DNA from 4 places in the Mesorhizobium sp. IMUNJ 23232 genome. Region 1 is predicted to be linked to each of the others. Evidence: predicted binding sites of a transcription regulator. Region 1 holds the regulator's gene; each other region holds the start of a gene.

Region 1 (4,722 bases):
ATGCCGAGTCCCCACGGCCCAAGATCGAGAATATCTCGTGCATAGACCGGCAGCAGGGCGACCGCACCGGAAAGCAGCACCGCAAAGAGGTCGAGCGATATGGCGCCCAGCACGACCTTTTCGCTCCAGATGTAGCGGAACCCGGCGAACAGAGTATCCAGCGACGGGCGTTCCGCACCGGCCTGCCGGGCCGGCTTGGGAATGACGAAAATCAATATCGCGCTGGCCACCATCAGCAGCGTGGCCAAACCGTAGGCTACCTCGGCCGAAATGCCGTAGAGCAGGCCGCCGGCAACCGGCCCGACGATCGTCGCAGTCTGCCAGGCGGACGAATTCCATGCGACGGCATTGGCGAAATCCTCGGGCGGTACCAGATTGGCGACCAGCGAAGCGGCGGCCGGGCCGAAGAAGGCGCGCGCAACGCCGAACATGGCTAGCACCGCGAAAACAGGCATGACGCTGTTCAATCCACGGAGCGTAAGCAAAAGCAGCGCCAGCGCGCATGCCGCCTCAAGCATTGCCGCCAGTCCCATGACAAAACGGCGCCCGAACCGGTCAGCAATAGCGCCGGTGACAAGCACGAGCAGCAGCGATGGGATGAACTGAACGATGCCGACAAGCCCGAGATCATAAGGATCTCTCGTCAGGTCGTAGACCTGCCAGCTTACAGCCACGGAAACGATCTGGGTCGAGAACGTCGCCAGGAAACGTGCCGACCAGAAGGCGAGGAACGGGCGGTGCCGGAAGGCAGCATAGCGCTGGCTTGCGGCTGTCGCGGTTTGAGAAGACATCGGGCTCGGTATGCGAGTGAAGGAACCGCGCTGTCCTTAGCGCGGTTCGCGGCCGTTATCGCCCCTAATTCGCGGCTGGACCAAGAAGAAGGCGGGCTCCCTCCGAGATTGGCGGATCGGCGGTGCGTCCTTCGAAGCCCGCCATGTCTTACCCCTCGGCCTTGAACGTTTCCGCTTCCTTGCGGATCTTTTCCCAATCGTTGCCGTGGCGCTTCAGAAGTTCGCGCGCCTGGCGTGGCGAGAGGTCGGTCGTTTCCGCCAGATGCTTAACCTCGAGTTCCTGGCCTGCCGCCAACTGGCCTTCTTGCTTCGCTGTCTTCGCCATCGGGTCTTCCTCCGTTGGCTGGTTCAACGCGCGGGTGGCAGAAAAGTCGCACGGCAATCTTTGCCAGGTCAAGAAGGGAGTCCCAAGCGCCGGACGATCATCCCGGAACTTCTTCTCGCACATGCGAGTTTCCGCTGGAGCGAATGGAGATTTTTCGATGATCAAATGGCTTGTCCGGCTCGGTCTGGCGGTGGTGGCGACACGGCTCGCCGCAAAATACATGGCGCCCGACGCTGAAGCCGAACCCGTTCCGGCAGATGCATCTTCAGGAAAGCCAAAAAGACGGAGGACAATGAAATGACCCGCTTCGGTTTGGCCGCCGCCGCGCTGGCCGGATATGTGGCCTATCGAATTGGCCGCCGGCTGGTCGAGGAAAACAGCAGCGAAGACAAGGCTGTCGCAAGGGCTACACGACGCCGGAAGGTCCATCGCGCTCCGCCGCCGCATATCGGCGTCGATGTCAGCGCCAAGACACCTGGCCAGAGCCGGCCACATTGATCTCGCTGAGACCGCCGAGGCGGTTAGTGTTCCGTCAGCGCTTCGTTGAGCAGGTCGAGGTCGACGTAGAAATACCGCACCAGGCAGCGCTGGACCTCTTCGGCGTCGAAGCCGTGACTTCTTAGATACGAAACCGATTCCTGGATGGCGCGCCGGTCGACGAGTTTTGTCTTGCGGTCGTCCTGGGCATCCATGAGGGCGTCCATCTCGGCGATGTTCCGATTCTTGGACAGGATTTGCATATGGTTTCCCGCAGGCTTCATGCCTGCCAAAGTATCGAATTAAGGATAACAAAACGCTAATGCCGGCCGGGAGCGCGCCGCGCACTGTCGGGGAAGAAGATTGCGCGAGAATGACGCCCGCCGCGAAACCGCGACGGGATGGGCAATCATTCTTCGCTTATGGAGTAGCCGGCGCCGCGCACGGTGCGGATGACGTCAGGCAGGCGGCCGGTGTTCACCGCCTTGCGCAGCCGTCCGACATGCACGTCGACGGTGCGCTCGTCGATGTAGATCGTCTCGCCCCAGACATTGTCGAGCAGTTGCCCGCGCGAGAATACCCGGCCGGGATGCCGCATCATGAATTCCAGCAGCCGGAACTCGGTCGGCCCAAGCCTGATCTCGCTCTTCTTGCGGTAGACCCGGTGCGATTCGCGGTCGAGCACGATGTCGCCGACCTTCAGCACCGAGGACAGCACCTCCGGCTTGGCGCGCCGCAGCAGCGCTTTCACCCGCGCCACGAATTCCGGCGTCGAGAACGGTTTTACCAGATAGTCGTCGGCGCCGGTGGCCAGCCCGCGCACCCGGTCGCTCTCCTCGCCGCGCGCCGTCAGCATGATGATAGGCAGCCGCTCGGTCTCCGGCCGCATCCTGAGCCGCCGACAGAGCTCGATGCCGGAGACGGCCGGCAGCATCCAGTCGAGCACCAGCAGGTCCGGCACGTTTTCCTGGAGCCGTATCTCAGCCTCGTCGCCGCGCATGACGACCTCGACCTGATAACCTTCCGATTCCAGATTGTAGCGGAGGAGGACGCCGAGCGGTTCTTCGTCCTCGACCACCATGACCTTCGGAGCGATCATCGCACCTCGCTTGAAATTATTCGGCGAGGACGGTCGTCGCCGTCTCGTCGAGTTTCGGGCGGTTCGCCGGAAGCTGCGAGCCGGTCAGCACATAATAGGCGTTTTCCGCAATGTTGGTCACGTGGTCGCCGATGCGCTCCAGATTCTTGGCGCAGAACAGCAGATGCGTGCAGGTGGTGATGTTGCGCGGGTCTTCCATCATGTAGGTCAGCAATTCGCGGAACACCGAAGTGTATTTGAGGTCGATCTTCTCGTCTTCGGCGCGCAGCCTGTCGAGTTCGTCCGGCTTGCGTCCGGTATAGGCGGCAATCACACCGCTGATCTGGGCGAGCACCAGCGTCGCCATGTCGTCGATGCCGTGCGACAGACCGCGCGGCGTGGCGCCCTCGCCGATCGCGCCAACGCGCTTGGCTACATTCTTGGCGAGATCGCCGATGCGCTCGAGGTCGCCGGCCATGCGGATGGCGCCCAACACGGCGCGCAAATCCTGCGCCATCGGCTGGCGCTTGGCGATCAAGGTGATAGCCCGGTCATCCAGCTCGCGCTGCTTGGCGTCCATGACGGTGTCTTCGGAAATGATCCGCTGCGCCGCTGCCGTGTCGGTGTGCAGCAGCGCCCGGATCGAATCGCCGACCATCGAGCTCGACAGATCGGCCATGTCGCGGATCAACTGGTCGATCTGTTCCAGATCCTCGTCGAACGAGGCAACGGTATGTTCGCGCATTCTCGTGTTCCTTGAGCCGGATCAGCCGAAGCGGCCGGTAATATAGTCCTGCGTGCGCTTGTCGTCGGGGTTGGTGAACATCTTGTCCGTCGCCCCTTCCTCGACCAGGTAGCCCAGATGGAACATGGCGGTGCGTTGCGACACGCGCGCCGCCTGCTGCATCGAGTGCGTCACGATGACGATCGTGTAGTTGGCGCGCAATTCGTCGATCAGCTCCTCCACCTTGGCGGTGGCGATCGGGTCGAGCGCCGAGCAGGGTTCGTCCATCAGGATGACTTCCGGCGACACGGCGATGGCGCGGGCGATGCAGAGGCGCTGCTGCTGGCCGCCGGAAAGCCCGGTGCCGGGCTCGTGCAGACGATCCTTGACCTCATTCCAGATCGCCGCCTTCTGCAGACTGGATTCAACGATGCCGTCGAGATCGGCCTTGCTCTTGCTGAGGCCGTGGATCTTCGGGCCGTAGGCGACATTCTCGTAGATCGACTTCGGGAACGGGTTGGGTTTCTGGAACACCATGCCGACGCGGGCGCGCAATTCGACCACGTCGATCCTCGGGTCGTAGATGTTCTCGCCATCGAGGGTGATGTTGCCGCCGACGCGGCAGATCGGGATCGTGTCGTTCATGCGATTGAGGCAGCGCAGGAAGGTCGACTTGCCGCACCCCGACGGGCCGATCAGCGCCGTCACCTGGTTTTCGCGCACGTCGAGATTGACGTCGAACAGCGCCTGCTTCTGGCCGTAATGAACGGTGACCTTCTCGCCCTTTACCTTGATCGCCGGACCGACCGACTGGTCCCGAAGCTTCTGCTCGACCTTGGCTTCCGTCATGATGTTCATGTCCCTCTACCCCTTACCAGCGGCGCTCGAAGCGCTTGCGCAGGATGACAGCTATGGCGTTCATCACGATCAGGAACGCCAGCAAGATGAGAATCGCGGCGGATGTCTTCTGCTGGAACCCGGGCTCCGGAAAATCCGCCCACATAAATATCTGCACAGGCAGAATCGTCGCCGGGTCGGTGAATCCGCCGGGTATGTCGACGATGAAGGCAACCATGCCGATCATCAGCAGCGGCGCCGTCTCGCCGAGCGCATGCGCCATGCCAAGGATCGTGCCGGTCATGATGCCCGGCATCGCCAGCGGCAGCACATGATGGAACACAGTCTGAACCTTCGACGCGCCGATGCCCAGCGCCGCTTCGCGGATCGACGGCGGCACCGCTCGGATGGAGGCGCGCGACGCGATGATGATGATCGGCAGCGTCATCAGCGCCAGCACCATGCCGCCGACAAGCGGCGCCGAGCGCGG
Region 2 (4,722 bases), on a different contig from region 1:
TCGTCGATGCCCGCGCCGTCGAGTTCGACGACCGAGTCCGACAGGGCGTCGACGTAGTAGACGTCGTCGCCGGCATAGCCTTCCATCACGTCGTCGCCCTTGCCGCCGTCGAGCACGTCGTTCCCAACGCCGCCGAAGAGGGCGTCGTTGCCTTCCTTGCCATAGAGGTGGTCGTTGCCGTCATTGCCGGTGAGCTTGTTGGCGAGGGCATTGCCGGTCAGCGTCCGTCCGGCGTTGTGATCGATGATCTCCCCATTTTCGATGTTGTCGCCGAGCGTCCAGTTCGTCCAGGTGCGGATGGTGTCCGCCGCGCCGCCGTTGCTTAGTTCGGTCACGCTATCCTTGGACGAGTTGACCTCGTAGGTGTCGCTTCCCGTGCCGCCGACCATTTGGTCGTCGCCGTTGCCGCCGATCAGAAGGTCCTCGCCGATGCCGCCATAGAGCGTATCGTTGCCGTCGCCGCCGCTGAGCGTGGAGGACCAGGATTTCGTGGCGTCGATGATGTTGGCAAGGCCGTTGCCGGTGATCGTCACGCCGTAGCCGCCGGAACCAGAATAGAAGACGTTTTCGACGTTGCCCTTGACCTGAGCTGCGTTGCCGAGGTTCAGCGCCGTGTTGGCGAGCAGCATGATCAGGTCGGGGGTAGCGTCGCCGCCGGTCTCGTCCACGACATCGCCGGCATTGTCGACCGTGTAGGTATCGGAGCCGGTGCCGCCCTTCATGACGTCGGCACCAGCGCCGCCATCGAGATTATCCTTGCCGTGGCCGCCGATCAGCGTGTCCTTGCCCGAACCGCCGACGAACACGTTGTCGAGGGAATTGCCCGTAACCGTAGCGCCGGCGGTCGACTGCAGCACGACCTTCTCGATGCCGGCGCCGCCGGTCGACAAGTCCACGCTATAGCTCGCATAGACAACATCATAGCCGCTGGCGTCGCCGGTGATGATGTCGGCCGCGCTCTGGAGGTAGTAGATGTCGTCGCCGGCGCCGCCGTCGAGTTTGTTTGCGCCCGAGCCGCCCCACATCTTGTCGTTGCCGGCGCCGCCGATAAGCGTGTCGTCGCCTTCGCGGCCGTAGAGTTCGTCGTTTGCGTCCCCACCGTCGAGCAAGTCGTGGCCCGCGCCGCCGTCGAGCTTGTCGTTGCCCTGTTCGCCGAAGAGCTGGTCGTGGTCGTCCTCGCCATAGATGTAGTCGTCGCCGGTGTCGCCGAACATCTGGTCGTTGCCGCTGCCGCCCCACATGGAGTCGTTGCCGGTCGCGCCGTCGCCGAGGTCGTCGTCGCCGCTCATGTAGTCATGGCCGGCGCCGCCCCACAGCTTGTCGCTGCCGTCATTGCCGACGAGGAAATCGTTGCCGTCATCCCCGTAGAGCTCGTCGTTCCCTGCCCAGCCCCAGGCCGTGTCGTTGCCGCCCTTGCCAAGGATCATCTCATTCAGCGCATCGCTGCCGACCAGTTCGCCTTCGAAGATCGGGCCGACGATCGGGTAGTTGACCCACTCGCCGCCCTGATCGCTGTCGTTGCCGATGATGATTTTGTCGATTGCCATTTTGGTCTCCGTCATGAGGCGACCACGGCCGCCCCCCTCTTGTTTCGCCGAACCGGAAGTGGCTCGCGTTTGATGGGGAGTTTTTAGGCATTGCCCGTATCTGGAGTTTTGCGCCGCTTATGTTTCGTTGTAGCCAATGTTTCAGGCGGTTTCGGTCAATGTTTCAGGCAAAACGCGGTGAAGTGTTACAAAGCCGGGCTTCCAGGCTTCATCTGTAACGCGACGGCTTCATGCGGCGGGGACGGTCGAAGGCGCCTGGCTGTGCGATGTGTCCGGCTGAGCGGTGTTCTGTGGCCGGCGAGGCCTGCGCCAGGCAAAATGACCACTCGATTCCCCATCCCTGATCGAGTGGCCGATGTTCCTGTTGAAGCGCAGCGTCAAACGCAAACCGGAACTGCAATGGGCGCTCGGCGACCGGCAGTTCTTCGCCTGCGGCGCATGCCACATCCTTGCCTATGCGTTTCTCGAACGATATCTACAGGCGGGCTTCGGCGCCGTCTGGATCAAGCCGGCTGCCGGCCACATCGGCAACCATGTCATAGCGACCGACGGGAAGCTCGCCTTCGACTACCACGGCTTCTCGGCATGGCCGCATCTAATTTCGCATACTGTGCGTAAAGCCGAGCGCCTGATGCCGGGGTGGTCGCACACGCTGGTGCCGCTGCCTTCGGAAGTCCTGGTCTCCGAGGCAAAGTCAAAGACCATCGACGGCCTGTGGCTGCGCGGCCCCGAGCAATTCCTCCACGATGCGCTACCGCGCGCCCGCGCCTATCTCGACCGTTTCGAACCGCCCGCTTCGCTTTCGCACCCGCGACCGGAAGGTCTTCTCAGTCATCCCGAACTGGCCTAATCGCACAACCGGCGAGAGCGGCCCTTCCCCTCCGGCCGCCCTGCCCCATCTTCCGACAGGTCGCAGAAGCCCGGCGGCATTTCAACAAACTGTTATACCGGGCTGCTAGCGAAGCTCATACCGTTTCGGACGCGCCGGATTCCGGCCGGGCCTGAAGGGGTGATCCGGAGGACTTCGGCGGCGCTAGGGCGGGCGCGGCGCTGCAACTTCAGCGGACATCGCCCTTCGTAGAAAGGCACGGCAGATATTCGGCGCAAAGGTCAACACGAGGAGCGCCCAAAATGTCCTTTGCCTTCACCAACTGGTTCCCCACCCTTTTTCTCGGCACTTGGAAAGCCGACACGATCAACGGCACCGAACGGGCCGACATCATCATAACCTTCGGCAAGAACGACACGATCAATGCCGGCGGCGGCAACGATCTCATCCTGTCGGGCGCCGGCAATGACGTGATCTCGGCCGGCAACGGCAATGACATCGTCGAAGCCGGCAGCGGCGACGACGTCATCGACGGCGGTCTCGGCTCCGACACCATTGTGGGCGGCGCGGGTTTTGACATCGCCGTCTTTTCCGGCGCGGTTTCGGACTATTCCATCACCCTGCCCGGCCGCTGGAACCCGGTCGCCACGGTCAAGGATACGATCAACGGCGGCACCGACCTGCTGACTTCGGTCGAGGCTTTGTATTTCAAGGCCGATGACTACACGCTCTATCTCGACGGGCGCAACAACCCCGTGCTGGCCCGCGACGACGCCTTCTCGGTCGACGAAAACGCCGCGCTGACGGTTGCCACCAGCACGCTGACCGCCAACGACAAGGATTTCGACGGCGACAAGATTTCCGTTGCCAGCGTATCGGCGAGTAGCGAAGCCGGCGCCACCGTCACGCTTGCCAACGGCACCGTGACCTACGATCAGGGCACCTTGTTCGACCATCTCGGCACCGGCGAAAGCACCGTCGACACCTTCACCTACACCGTCGACGACGGCCGCGGCGGCAGCGATACCGCCACCGTCAGCGTCACCATCGAGGGCGTCAACGACGCGCCGGAGATCACCTCAGCCGCAGCCGCCTCCATCGAGGAAAACACCACCGCCACGGTGCTCGCGGTCGCGGCAAACGATGTCGACGGCGATGAGATCACCTATTCGATCCTGGGCGGCGCAGACGCTTCCCTCTTCGCCATCGACGCCAAGACCGGCGAGCTCAAATTCGCCAACGCGCCCGACTTCGAAAACCCGGCGGACCAGGGTGGCGACAATGTCTATGACGTGACCGTCGGCACCTCCGACGGCAAGGGCGGCGAGGCCACGCAGGACGTCACGGTGACCGTCACTGATGCCGACGAGACGCCGGCCTCGACACCACGCATCAACGAAATCCACTACGACAATGACGGCGCCGATGCCGGCGAGTTTGTCGAGATCCGCGTCGAGCACGATGCCGACGTCAGCGGCATGTCGGTCGAGCTCTACAACGGCTCGGGCGGCGCCAAATACGCCTCCACCGACCTGTCGACGCTGACGATGACCAGCGACGGCGATTTCGACTATTATGTCTGGGATTTCGCCGGCATCCAGAACGGCAGCCCGGACGGCTTGGCCCTGTCTAACAATGGCTCCGTTATCGAGTTCCTGAGCTATGAGGGAAGCTTCACCGCCACTGGCGGCGCGGCGAACGGCTTGACCTCCACCGATATCGGCGTCTCGGAAGCAGCCAACACGCCGGCCGGCCAGTCCTTACAGCGCACCGGTGACGCGCCGACCGCCTGGACCGGTCCTGAAGCCGCCACCAAGGGCACGGCAAATGACGGTGGCACCGACCCCGGCGATCCGACCGAACTATTGATCTCCGAGGTGCAGGGCACCGGCACAGCCAGCCAGCACGAAGGCGACTATGTGCTGATTTCGGCCGTCGTCACCTACACGCTGGAAAACGGATTCTACCTGCAGGAAGAAGCAACCGATTCGGACGGCAATACGCTGACCTCCGAAGGCATCTTCGTCTTTACTGGCGGCGCGCCCTCCGTCGCCGCCGGCGATCTCGTCAAAGCCGCCGGCACCGTTGACGAGTTTTTCGGCCTTACCGAGATCACCGACCTCGTCTCGCTCGACGTGGTCTCCTCCGGCAACGATCTTCCGGACTATTCGGACGTGACGCTGCCACTGGCCACCTCGGAAGCGCTCGAACAGTTCGAGGGCATGCGCATCTCGCTGACCAGCGGCACCGATGACGCGATCACCGTGACAGAAAACTTCAGCCTCGACCGTTTTGGCGAGATCGCGGTGAGCGCCGGCAACAAATACCAGCCGACGCAGGTGCTCG
Region 3 (4,722 bases), on a different contig from region 1:
GGCCGATGCGCATGTTCTGCGTGTCGAAATAGACGAAGTTGCCGGTGCGTACATTGACCGCGCCGACGCTGAGTCGCTTGCGGCCGTCATTCAGCACGTCGAAGTCGATGACGTTTTCCAGCGTATCCTTGAGCTCCGCCGAATCGTAGAAGCTGGTCGCGCCCGCCGCACCGGGCTGCTCCATCCACGGATTGGGAAAGCGCGGCTTGAAGAAGCCCGGCTGGCCGAACGTCATGGTCATCCAAGAGCTCGTGCGGTTGCGCACGTCGCGATAAAAATCGCCTTCCGGCGTATAGGCCCAGATTTTTCGGCCGGAGATCGTCTGCCAGAACTGCTCCAGCTTCTTCAGCCGATGGCGCGGCTCATTGCCGGCGACGATCGAGGCGTTGACCGCGCCGATGGAGACACCGGACAGCCAGGTCGGCTCGCAGCCGGTCTCGGCCAGCGCCTGATAGACGCCGGCCTGATAGGCGCCGAGCGCGCCGCCGCCTTGGAACACCAGCGCCACGCGATCGTAGAGCGACGCGATTTCTTCGACGGTGGCGGGCGCCGCCCTGGTCTTGTTGCGTTCGAGCACTTTGGCGTTCCGGCGGCGGGGGATCAGTCGTGTTTGGCGAGATAATCGTAGACCACCTCGCCGAGGCCGAGCGTCAGGTCGGCGGTGAAGTGGACCGCCGAGACAACCTCCAGCACCGGAAGGCGCGCCACGTCGCACATGACATGCGGGCGCAGGTCGAGCGCGGCCGGCGCCGTCCAGGCTTCCTTCAGCGTCAGGTCCGTCAGGTAATAGCGCACCAGTTCGCAGATGCGCGGCGTGGCGTCGACATGCGGGATGATCTTGATCATGAAATTGGGCTCGGCCAGCGACTTGAGCAGAGGCGCGTGCTCGATCGCCTTGTGCTTGTAGCCCATCGTGGCGGTGGCACAGAGCACGCTGCCGTAGTGCAGGGTGCCGACCACCACCTCGCCCTCATGCACGATCTTCGGATTGGCGAGCTTCTTCGGGAAACCCCAGAGTTCGCGGCCGCCGGCGATCGGCGAATCGTCGTCGAGATACATGGAATGCACGTAGCCGCCGCGCTGGCCGTTCAAGCGCACGGGGATGACCTGGCCGGTCTCGGTGTAGTCGCCAAAGCCGGTGGAGTCCGGCATGCGGATGAACTCGTATTTCACCAGCGGCTCGTCGATTTCGAGCGGTGCCGGCACCACCGCCTCCAGCGCCTCGCGCGTCGTCCGGTAGGTGACGATCACATATTCCCGATTGAAGAAGCGGTAGGGACCGGGCGGGTAGGAAGGGTTGGTGAGCGGCATCGCATAGGCGCGCTTCAGGACTTCGGCGATATCCACGCTGTTACCTCGGTTGGTTGCGGAAGCCGCACCGCATGTCTGACGATGTTGCACGGCACCATGACAGGGACGTGTCACTCTAAGCCGGCAATGCCTGCATTTCCAAGGCCTGTAATCGGGCCGACACATCGCCGTGACACTGTGCCTGCTGCGCTGCACAAGCGCGCTCCGGTCCATCTCCATTGCTTTCCAGCGAGATCATCATGGGTTTGCTGTCCTCCAAGAACGCCCTCGTCACCGGCTCGACCAGCGGCATCGGCCTGGCCATCGCCCGCGCTTTCGCCGCCGAAGGCGCCAACGTCACCATCAACGGGCTCGGCGACGCGGCGGCGATCGAAGCCGAACGCGCGGCCATCGAAGCGGATTTCGGTGTGCAGTGCCGCTATTCCGGCGCCAACATGATGAATGGCGAGGACGTCACCGCCATGATCGAGCAGGCGGAAGCCGCCTTCGGCACGTTGGACATCCTCGTCAACAATGCCGGCATCCAGCATGTCGCGCCGATCGAGGAGTTTCCCGACGACAAATGGGAAGCGATCATCCGCATCAACCTCGTGGCCGCCTTCTACGCCATCAAGGCCGCCCTGCCCGGCATGAAGGCCCGCAAATGGGGCCGCATCATCAACACCTCGTCGGCGCATGCGCTGGTCGCCTCGCCATTCAAGTCAGCCTATGTATCGGCCAAGCACGGGGTCAGCGGCCTGACCAAGACGGTGGCGCTGGAGGCTGCGGAGCACGGCGTGACCTGCAATTCGATCGCGCCGGGTTATGTGTGGACGCCTCTGGTCGAGAAGCAGATCCCGGACACGATGAAGGCGCGCGGCATGACCGAGCAGCAGGTCAAGCACGACGTGCTGCTCGCCGCCCAGCCGACGAAGGAGTTCGTCACCGTCGACGAGATCGCCGCCCTTGCCGTGTTCCTGTGTTCGGACGCGGCAAAACAGATCACCGGCGCGACGCTGCCGGTCGACGGGGGCTGGACGGCACAGTAACCGGCTATTTCACTACTGGACCTTCCGCCGAGCGGTATTTTTTCGGGGCAGCCGGGAGAAGTACCGGGGAGGCTGGAAGCAAGCGGCAAGCCCGCGAAAGCTTCCGGATGACGAACATCGGAGAGCCGCAAGCCACTACCAAAATCGATTGTAGTCTGAATGGCGACAATTGCAGGTAGCAGCGCGAAGTGATAAATCCCGCAAGCAATTTCGGGAGGATTTCATGCTTGTCAGCGATTTCGTCTCCGGCGTTTCGCCGGAATTTACCTTGACCCGCAGTGGCGACCAGGTGACCGCCACGCTCTATTATGGGCTCACCGGCTATTATGACGAGGAACTCGGCTACTACCTCTGGGACGGCGACATCTACGGCAACATCGGCGTCTACGAGAACTATTTTTATCAAGGCAATGACCGGCCGATGGATCTGAGCTTCGTCGCGACGCTTGCCGACGCGACGCCGACCACCGGCACCTATGCGATAAACGACTATATCGGCGGCGCCAGTCTGGCCCACGAATTCACCGTGACGATATTCTCGTCCGCTGGCAATTTTGTCGGCACCGAGAAGGCGGATTACGTCTTCGGTTCGGGCGCAGCGGATACATTTCGCTCGATAGGCGCCGGCGACATTTTCGAGGGCGGCGCCGGCAACGATCTCTACCGGGTCTACAGCAGCGACGTGAAAATCGTCGAGGCCGCGGGCGAAGGCGACGACAGCGTCGCCAGCGCGGTCTCCTACGTGCTCGGCGCCGGCGTTTCGGTCGAGCATCTCTCCACCAACGGCTCGATGAGCACGGCGGCAATCAACCTGACCGGCAACGAGTTTGCCCAGGAGCTTCGGGGCAACGCCGGCAAGAACGTGCTTGACGGCAAGGGCGGCAACGACACGCTGAACGGCGGCAGCGGCATGGACTATTTCGTGTTCTCGTCGGCCCTCGGAGCGGGCAATGTCGACACTATCCTCAACTACAGCGTGGCCGCCGACACGATCCGGCTGGAGAATGCCATCTTCACCGCGCTGTCGACGGTGGGCGCGCTGGCGGCGACAGCTTTCAAGGACCTCGCCGACGGGCCGAAGGACGCCGACGACCGCATCATCTATAATTCCACGACGGGCAATCTCTATTATGATGCCGACGGTTCCGCCGGCGCCTACGGCAACGTCAAGTTCGCCAGCATTGCCAATCTGGCGGACCTCACGGCTGCGGATTTCGCCGTCATCTGAGCCGCGCGAGGCCCGCTCACCGGGCTTTCGCGAAAGCTCCCCGGAACGCGACGATCGCCAGCACGAGACTGGCGATCGCATTCCAGCCGGCAAGCGACAGGCCGAGGATCCGCAGCGCCGCCTTGTCGCAGGACGGCGGCACGACGCTGTTCAGCGAATCGAGCACGCCATTGCCTCCGGTGTCGGACGGCGCGGCCACCATGCCGCAGTCCGTCGGTCCCGGCCAGAAACCCCATTCGACGCCGGAATGGTAGACGCCGAGGTAGAGCCCGTAGACCATCAGCAGGCCGCCGACGACCAGCAGGCCGCGCGTGACAATGGGCGGCAGTCGCATCAGCGTGGCAAGGAAGGCGACGAGCATCAGCGGCGCCCCGACATAATATGGGATACGCTGCTCGTAGCAGAGCTTGCAGGGGATATAGCCGCCCAGATACTGGAAACCGAGCGCCCCGCCGACCGTTGCCGCCATGGCGATGGCGAGGAAAAGCGCGGTCAGCGCCTGTGGGCGCGTGGTCGGGGCGGGCAAACTGCTCATCGAGGAAAGTCCGTTCAAGCGGGGTTCGTCAGAAGACGTACCTGACCAGAATATAAAGCAGAATTAGGACAGCCGCCGCCGCCCCTGCCAGCAGGCCGAGGCGCTTCTCGATGAAGTGGCGGATCGATTCTCCATAGCGCCTGAGCAGCCAGGCCAGGATCAGGAAGCGTGCGCCGCGCGCCACGATCGCCGACAGGATGAACCAGCCGAGCGGAAAACTGATGAGGCCGGCAAGGATGGTGACGACCTTGATCGGCGGCAGATGCGCGAGGCCGGAGGTAACCAGCATCAGCAGGATGAAGCCGGTGCCGGTGGACACGCGCAGCGTCTCGAACTCGTCATATTTGCCGTAGAACTCCAGCACCGGCCGCGCCACCGCTTCGAACGCATAATGCCCGAGCAGCCAGCCGGCTATGCCGCCGAGCACCGAGGCGGCGGTCGCCACCAGCGCATAGCGGTAGGCACGGTCCGGCCGCGCCAGCGCCATCGGCAGATAGAGCACGTCGGCCGGCACCAGGAACACCGAACTCTCGACGAAAGCGATGACCGCCAGCCACGCTTCCGCCGACTTGCGCGCGGCAAGCGACATGGTCCAGTCATAGAGCTTTCGCAGCATCGGT
Region 4 (4,722 bases), on a different contig from region 1:
CCTCGGCAAGCTGCTGCTGACGCTGGCGCTCTATTCCGGCGGCAATCTGATCATGCTGAGACTGGTGCGTGAGTTCGGCATGGCCTCGGCCTTCAGCCTGTCGGCCGTCATCCAACTCGTCGCCGTCAACGTCATCGCACTCTTCTGGTTCGGCGAGCACCTCACCTTGGTGCAGCATGTCGGCATCGTGCTGGCAATCGTTGCCGTCGGGCTGATCACGCTCGGACCAGCCCTCGCCAGATAGAGCAGGGGCGCCGGCAGAACCGGCGCCCGGGAACAAAATATCAAACCGCGATCTTGCCGCCGCCCTGTTTGGTGATGACCACCACGGACGGGCGCACCGGCATGTCCGGCTTGAAGTCCGGCCAGCGGGTCGACAGGTCCTCATAATAGGACGGGCGGCCGAACGGCTTCCAGTCGTCGCCGCCGTCGGCAGGATGCTGGACGGCGACGAAACCGGTCTGGTCGTCCGGTGTGAACAGCGGGCCGCACATTTCGGCGCCCACCGGCACCCGGAAGAACAGCTTTGAGGTGGCGCGCGCTTCGCCTTCGGTGTCGACCGCCCAAAGGCCGTCGGTGCGGCCGGTGGCCTTCGGACCCTGGCCGTCTGTAGCGACCCAGAGGCGGCCCGCCGAATCGACTGCGCAGTTGTCCGGCATGCCGAACCAGCCATTGGCGGTGGTCGACGTCGAGAAGGTAGCGCCGACATCGGCGACAGACGGGTCCCCGCATTTCAGCAGCACTTCCCACTTGCCCTTGGTGGCGGCGAAGTCGCCACCGTCCTCGGCGATCTCGATGATGTGGCCGAAGGCGTTTTCCGCGCGCGGGTTGGCGGCGTCGATCTGCTCGGCCTTGCGCTTGGTGTTGTTGGTCAGCATGACATAGACCTTGCCGTTGACACCGTTCGGCTGGACGTCCTCCGGACGGTCCATCTTGGTGGCGCCGAGCAGGTCGGCGGCGCGACGGGTCTCGATCAGCACGTCAGCCTGGTTCGAGAAGCCGTTCTCGGCGGTCAGCGGACCCTGGCCGAAGACGACCGGCAACCATTCGACCGAGCCGTCCTCGGAGAATTTCGCCACATAGAGCGTGCCGTCGTCGAGCAGGTCCATGTTGGCGGCGCGATCAGCGGCGTTGAAGGTGCCGGCGGTGACGAATTTGTAGACATAGTCAAAACGCTCGTCGTCGCCGAGATAGAACACAACGCGGCCGTCCTTGTTGACGATCGACTCGGCGCCTTCATGCTTGAAGCGGCCCATCGCGGTGCGCTTCTTCGGCAGCAAGGCCGGGTCGTTTACGTCGACCTCGACGATCCAGCCGAAGCGGTTGGCCTCGTTCGGCTCCTTGGCGAGATCGAAGCGGTCGTAGTGGGCGGCCCATTCATAGGCGCCTTCCGGAATGCCCATGCGCTTGTAGTTGGCGGTTTCCTTGTGGTCGGCCGGCAGTTCGCCGGAGAAATAGCCGTGGATGTTCTCTTCGGCCATGATGTAGGTGCCCCAGGGCGTCACGCCGCCGGCGCAGTTGTTGACGGTGCCGAACACTTTCGTGCCCGTCGCATCGGCATTTGTCTTCAGGCGGTCGTTGCCGGCGGCCGGGCCGGTGAGCTGCATCTCGGTGTTGGAGGTGATGCGGCGGTTGAGCTTGCCGTCCTTGACGACCTGCCACTTGCCGTCAACCTTCTTGATCTCGACGATCGTGCCGCCATGCGCGGCCATTTCGACGTCGACCTGCTCCTTGCTGAGCGGAGCCTGCTTGATCGCCTTCTTGCCGTCCTTTTCCTCGATCGTCACCAGGCCGGGGAACATCAGATGCGGGTTGGTGTATTCGTGGTTGACGACCAGGAGCCCATGCTCGGACGAACCATCGATAGGGATGAAGCCGACATAGTCGTTGTTGTAGCCGAATTGTTTTGCCTGCGCGGCCGCGGTCTGGGCGGTCGGGTTGAACTCGGGCGCGTCGGCAAACAGCGCGTCGCCCCAGCGCAGCAGGATGTCGGCGTCATAACCCGCGGCGACGTGGTGCGTCTCGTCGACGCCGGCCTCGACCTCATCGAAGTTGAAAGCCGAGCCGCTTGCGGCGCGGGCGTTGTCGGCGGTGATCAGTGCAAGGGGGCTGACGGTGGCGGCGATCGCCGAGACGGCGAGCGAACCGCGCAGAAAACCGCGGCGCGAGAAACGCGCGGCGATGATGTCGCCCATGGTGCGGTTGTCGGTGGGGTTGCGGCCCGGCCCGTCATTCTCTTCGAGCAGGCTGGTTCGGAATTGGTTCTCGGGGAGTTCATTGTTCATCGCGACGACCTCTGGCTGCGAAAATTGGCTTGAGATGCGCCGTCGCAGCTAAGCTTGCCGTCTGACAGTTTGATGACAAAAATCTTCCGCCGGCTTGCGGTCGGCGGCGGGTGGCCATAGGTGAGCCTCAGCCAATCCCGGCCGTGGACGAGGAATTCGGGCATGCCGCCCATCGCAGCCATTGCAAGCAAGGTCGAATTCTCGGTGCTCCTCGCGGTGATCACGATTGCGGGAGGCCTGTATGGTTTCGTCGAGATGGCGGAAATCGCCCGCGACACCGAACCACACGGTTTCGACACGGCAATCCTGCTGGCATTCCGGCAGCCGGGCGACCCATCGGTCCCGATCGGCCCGCTATGGCTGCCAGACGCCGTCCGCGACATGACCGCGCTGGGCAGCGCCAGCGTGCTGATCTTCGTGACCGCGGCGACGATTTTCTACCTGCTGCTCACCGGCCGGCGCGCCGCCGCACTTTTCGTGCTGGTTGCCGTGGCCGGAGGCCAATTGCTCAGCAGCCTGTTGAAACTCGGCATCGACCGGCCGCGTCCGGACCTGGTGCCGCATCTGGCCGATGTCTACACGCTGAGTTTTCCAAGTGGCCATGCCATGCTGTCGGCGGTCACTTATCTGACATTGGGCGCGCTCGCCGCCCGTGTCGCGCCGAACCGCGCGGCGGGCATCTACTTGCTGGTTCTGGCGATGCTGGCCACCTTCCTGGTTGGAGCCAGCCGCGTCTATCTCGGCGTCCACTGGCCGTCCGACGTGCTCGCCGGCTGGTGTGCGGGCGCCGCCTGGGCGATGGCCTGCTGGCTGGTGGCGCAATGGGTGCTCAGCCGCCGACCCGAAAATCGTCCATAGAACCCCTGCATCCTGCTGGGGTTCTGCTGAGATTCGGGTCGTGAGGAACTCGGAACGAAGATGACCGTTTGTCGGCCAGAACGGTATTTTTGGAGGACCGAAGCGCGGCATGAACGTATACCGGTAAACGCCAAGTGATTCCGCAGGCTGTTGCAGCCTGGACGCGAACAACCTCTAACTCGATGTTAATCCATTGGTATTAAACGATTTGACGGACAGTTCCGGCATCGGGAGGGATGCGCTGCAGGGCAAGCATCGGCCATTGACGTTTCAGGTCACCCTCGCGGTGATCACGGCCGCCGCATTCTCTTTCGTGTTGGTCCTTGCCTTCGGCGTGTACGCCGTGATCAGTGTCGACCGCACCGCGGTCGAACGCCAGAAGACCTTCGTGCGCAGCGGTCTTGCCGAGCAGGTCGACAATCTCATCCGCGAGCAGCAGAGCGTCACGGTCTGGGACGACGCGGTGGTAAATGCCAAGGCGGGCAACCAGGACTGGATGGCCGAGAATCTTGGCGAGTGGATGCATTCCTACTACGGCCACGACCGCGTCTATATTCTCGACGACAGGAACCGCCCCGTCCACGTCATGAAGGACGGGCGCACCCTTCCCCCTGCGGCCTTCGGCGAAGAAGCCGCGGCTGTCATGCCGCTGGTCCTGAAATTGCGCGGTCAGCTCGACCGCGCCGCGTCGAACGCTGGCGGCTCTGTCACATCGGCGGTCGCCGAGGATCTCGTGCTGATCGGCAAGACGCCGGCCATCGTTTCCGTCCAGCCCATCGTCCCCAGTACCGATCGTGTCGCCCAGGAGGCCGGCGCCGAATATGTAGACGTTTCGGTGCAACTGATTGACGCCCAGTTGATTGGCTGGATCGGCCAGCACTTCCTGGTCGAAGGCGCAGTGTTCTCCCCTGCCGATCCCCAAATTGCGGCCAGCGTGCCGCTCGTGGATTCCGCCGGCAGGACGCTTGGCTATCTCACCTGGCAACCGGTCCGCCCCGGCTTCATGCTGGTGAAGCAAGCCGCGCCGGCCCTCATCGCTGCCGGGTTGCTCGGCGTGGCGCTGCTCGCCTTTCTGCTGCGCAGGCTGCGGCGCACCTCGCAGCAGCTTCACACCAGCGAGAACGATGCCCAGTATCTGGCATTCCACGACACGCTGACCGGCCTGCCGAACCGCGCTTTGTTCGAGGACCGGCTGAGCCGCGCATTGGCGACAGTGCGGCGCGGACGCGGACGGATGGCGCTGCTCTGCGTCGACCTCGACCGTTTCAAGCATGTCAACGACACGCTCGGCCATCAGGCGGGCGACCTTCTGGTCAAGCAGGCCGCGACGCGGCTCGGCGACGCTATTCGCGAGGTCGACACAGTGGCGCGGGTCGGTGGCGACGAGTTCGCCATCATCCTCGTCGACATCCGCGACCTGCGGACGGCCGAAGACGTCAGCGAGCAGATCCTTGCCGATCTGCGTGAGCCTTTTGAATTGATGGGCGACCAGGCATTCATCAGCGCCAGTATCGGCATCGCCATCGCGCCGGAATTCGGCGCCGAGCCGGAAGAGTTGCTGCGCAAGGCGGACATCGCT

What was found. Region 1 encodes PhoB, which activates phosphate uptake and scavenging genes when phosphate is short. Its sites were predicted from a motif close to TGTCATNNANCTGTCAT; they were not measured.
Region 2: ACH196_RS29605 (ExeM/NucH family extracellular endonuclease) is a predicted target of PhoB. The motif match lies at 2,477-2,493, and genes of this name have one in related genera.
Region 3: ACH196_RS14490 (acetoacetate decarboxylase) is a predicted target of PhoB. The motif match lies at 1,408-1,424, and genes of this name have one in related genera.
Region 4: ACH196_RS15010 (PhoX family protein) is a predicted target of PhoB. The motif match lies at 2,347-2,363, and genes of this name have one in related genera.

The regions. Positions count from the first base shown of each region.
Region 1 is NZ_JBIRCY010000001.1:76,079-80,800, reverse strand. It holds gene ACH196_RS00435 (MFS transporter) at 1-791, opposite strand, end outside; gene ACH196_RS00430 (hypothetical protein) at 940-1,545, opposite strand; gene ACH196_RS00425 (hypothetical protein) at 1,638-1,856, opposite strand; gene phoB (phosphate regulon transcriptional regulator PhoB) at 2,003-2,692, opposite strand; gene phoU (phosphate signaling complex protein PhoU) at 2,709-3,416, opposite strand; gene pstB (phosphate ABC transporter ATP-binding protein PstB) at 3,438-4,253, opposite strand; gene pstA (phosphate ABC transporter permease PstA) at 4,267-4,722, opposite strand, start outside.
Region 2 is NZ_JBIRCY010000056.1:24,157-28,878, forward strand. It holds gene ACH196_RS29595 (hypothetical protein) at 1-1,547, opposite strand, end outside; gene ACH196_RS29600 (hypothetical protein) at 1,903-2,397, shown strand; gene ACH196_RS29605 (ExeM/NucH family extracellular endonuclease) at 2,679-4,722, shown strand, end outside.
Region 3 is NZ_JBIRCY010000016.1:114,401-119,122, reverse strand. It holds gene ACH196_RS14495 (patatin-like phospholipase family protein) at 1-577, opposite strand, end outside; gene ACH196_RS14490 (acetoacetate decarboxylase) at 601-1,347, opposite strand; gene ACH196_RS14485 (3-hydroxybutyrate dehydrogenase) at 1,551-2,339, shown strand; gene ACH196_RS14480 (hypothetical protein) at 2,563-3,567, shown strand; gene ACH196_RS14475 (disulfide bond formation protein B) at 3,584-4,102, opposite strand; gene ACH196_RS14470 (YqaA family protein) at 4,131-4,718, opposite strand.
Region 4 is NZ_JBIRCY010000017.1:91,566-96,287, reverse strand. It holds gene ACH196_RS15015 (hypothetical protein) at 1-244, shown strand, start outside; gene ACH196_RS15010 (PhoX family protein) at 285-2,285, opposite strand; gene ACH196_RS15005 (phosphatase PAP2 family protein) at 2,448-3,143, shown strand; gene ACH196_RS15000 (putative bifunctional diguanylate cyclase/phosphodiesterase) at 3,406-4,722, shown strand, end outside.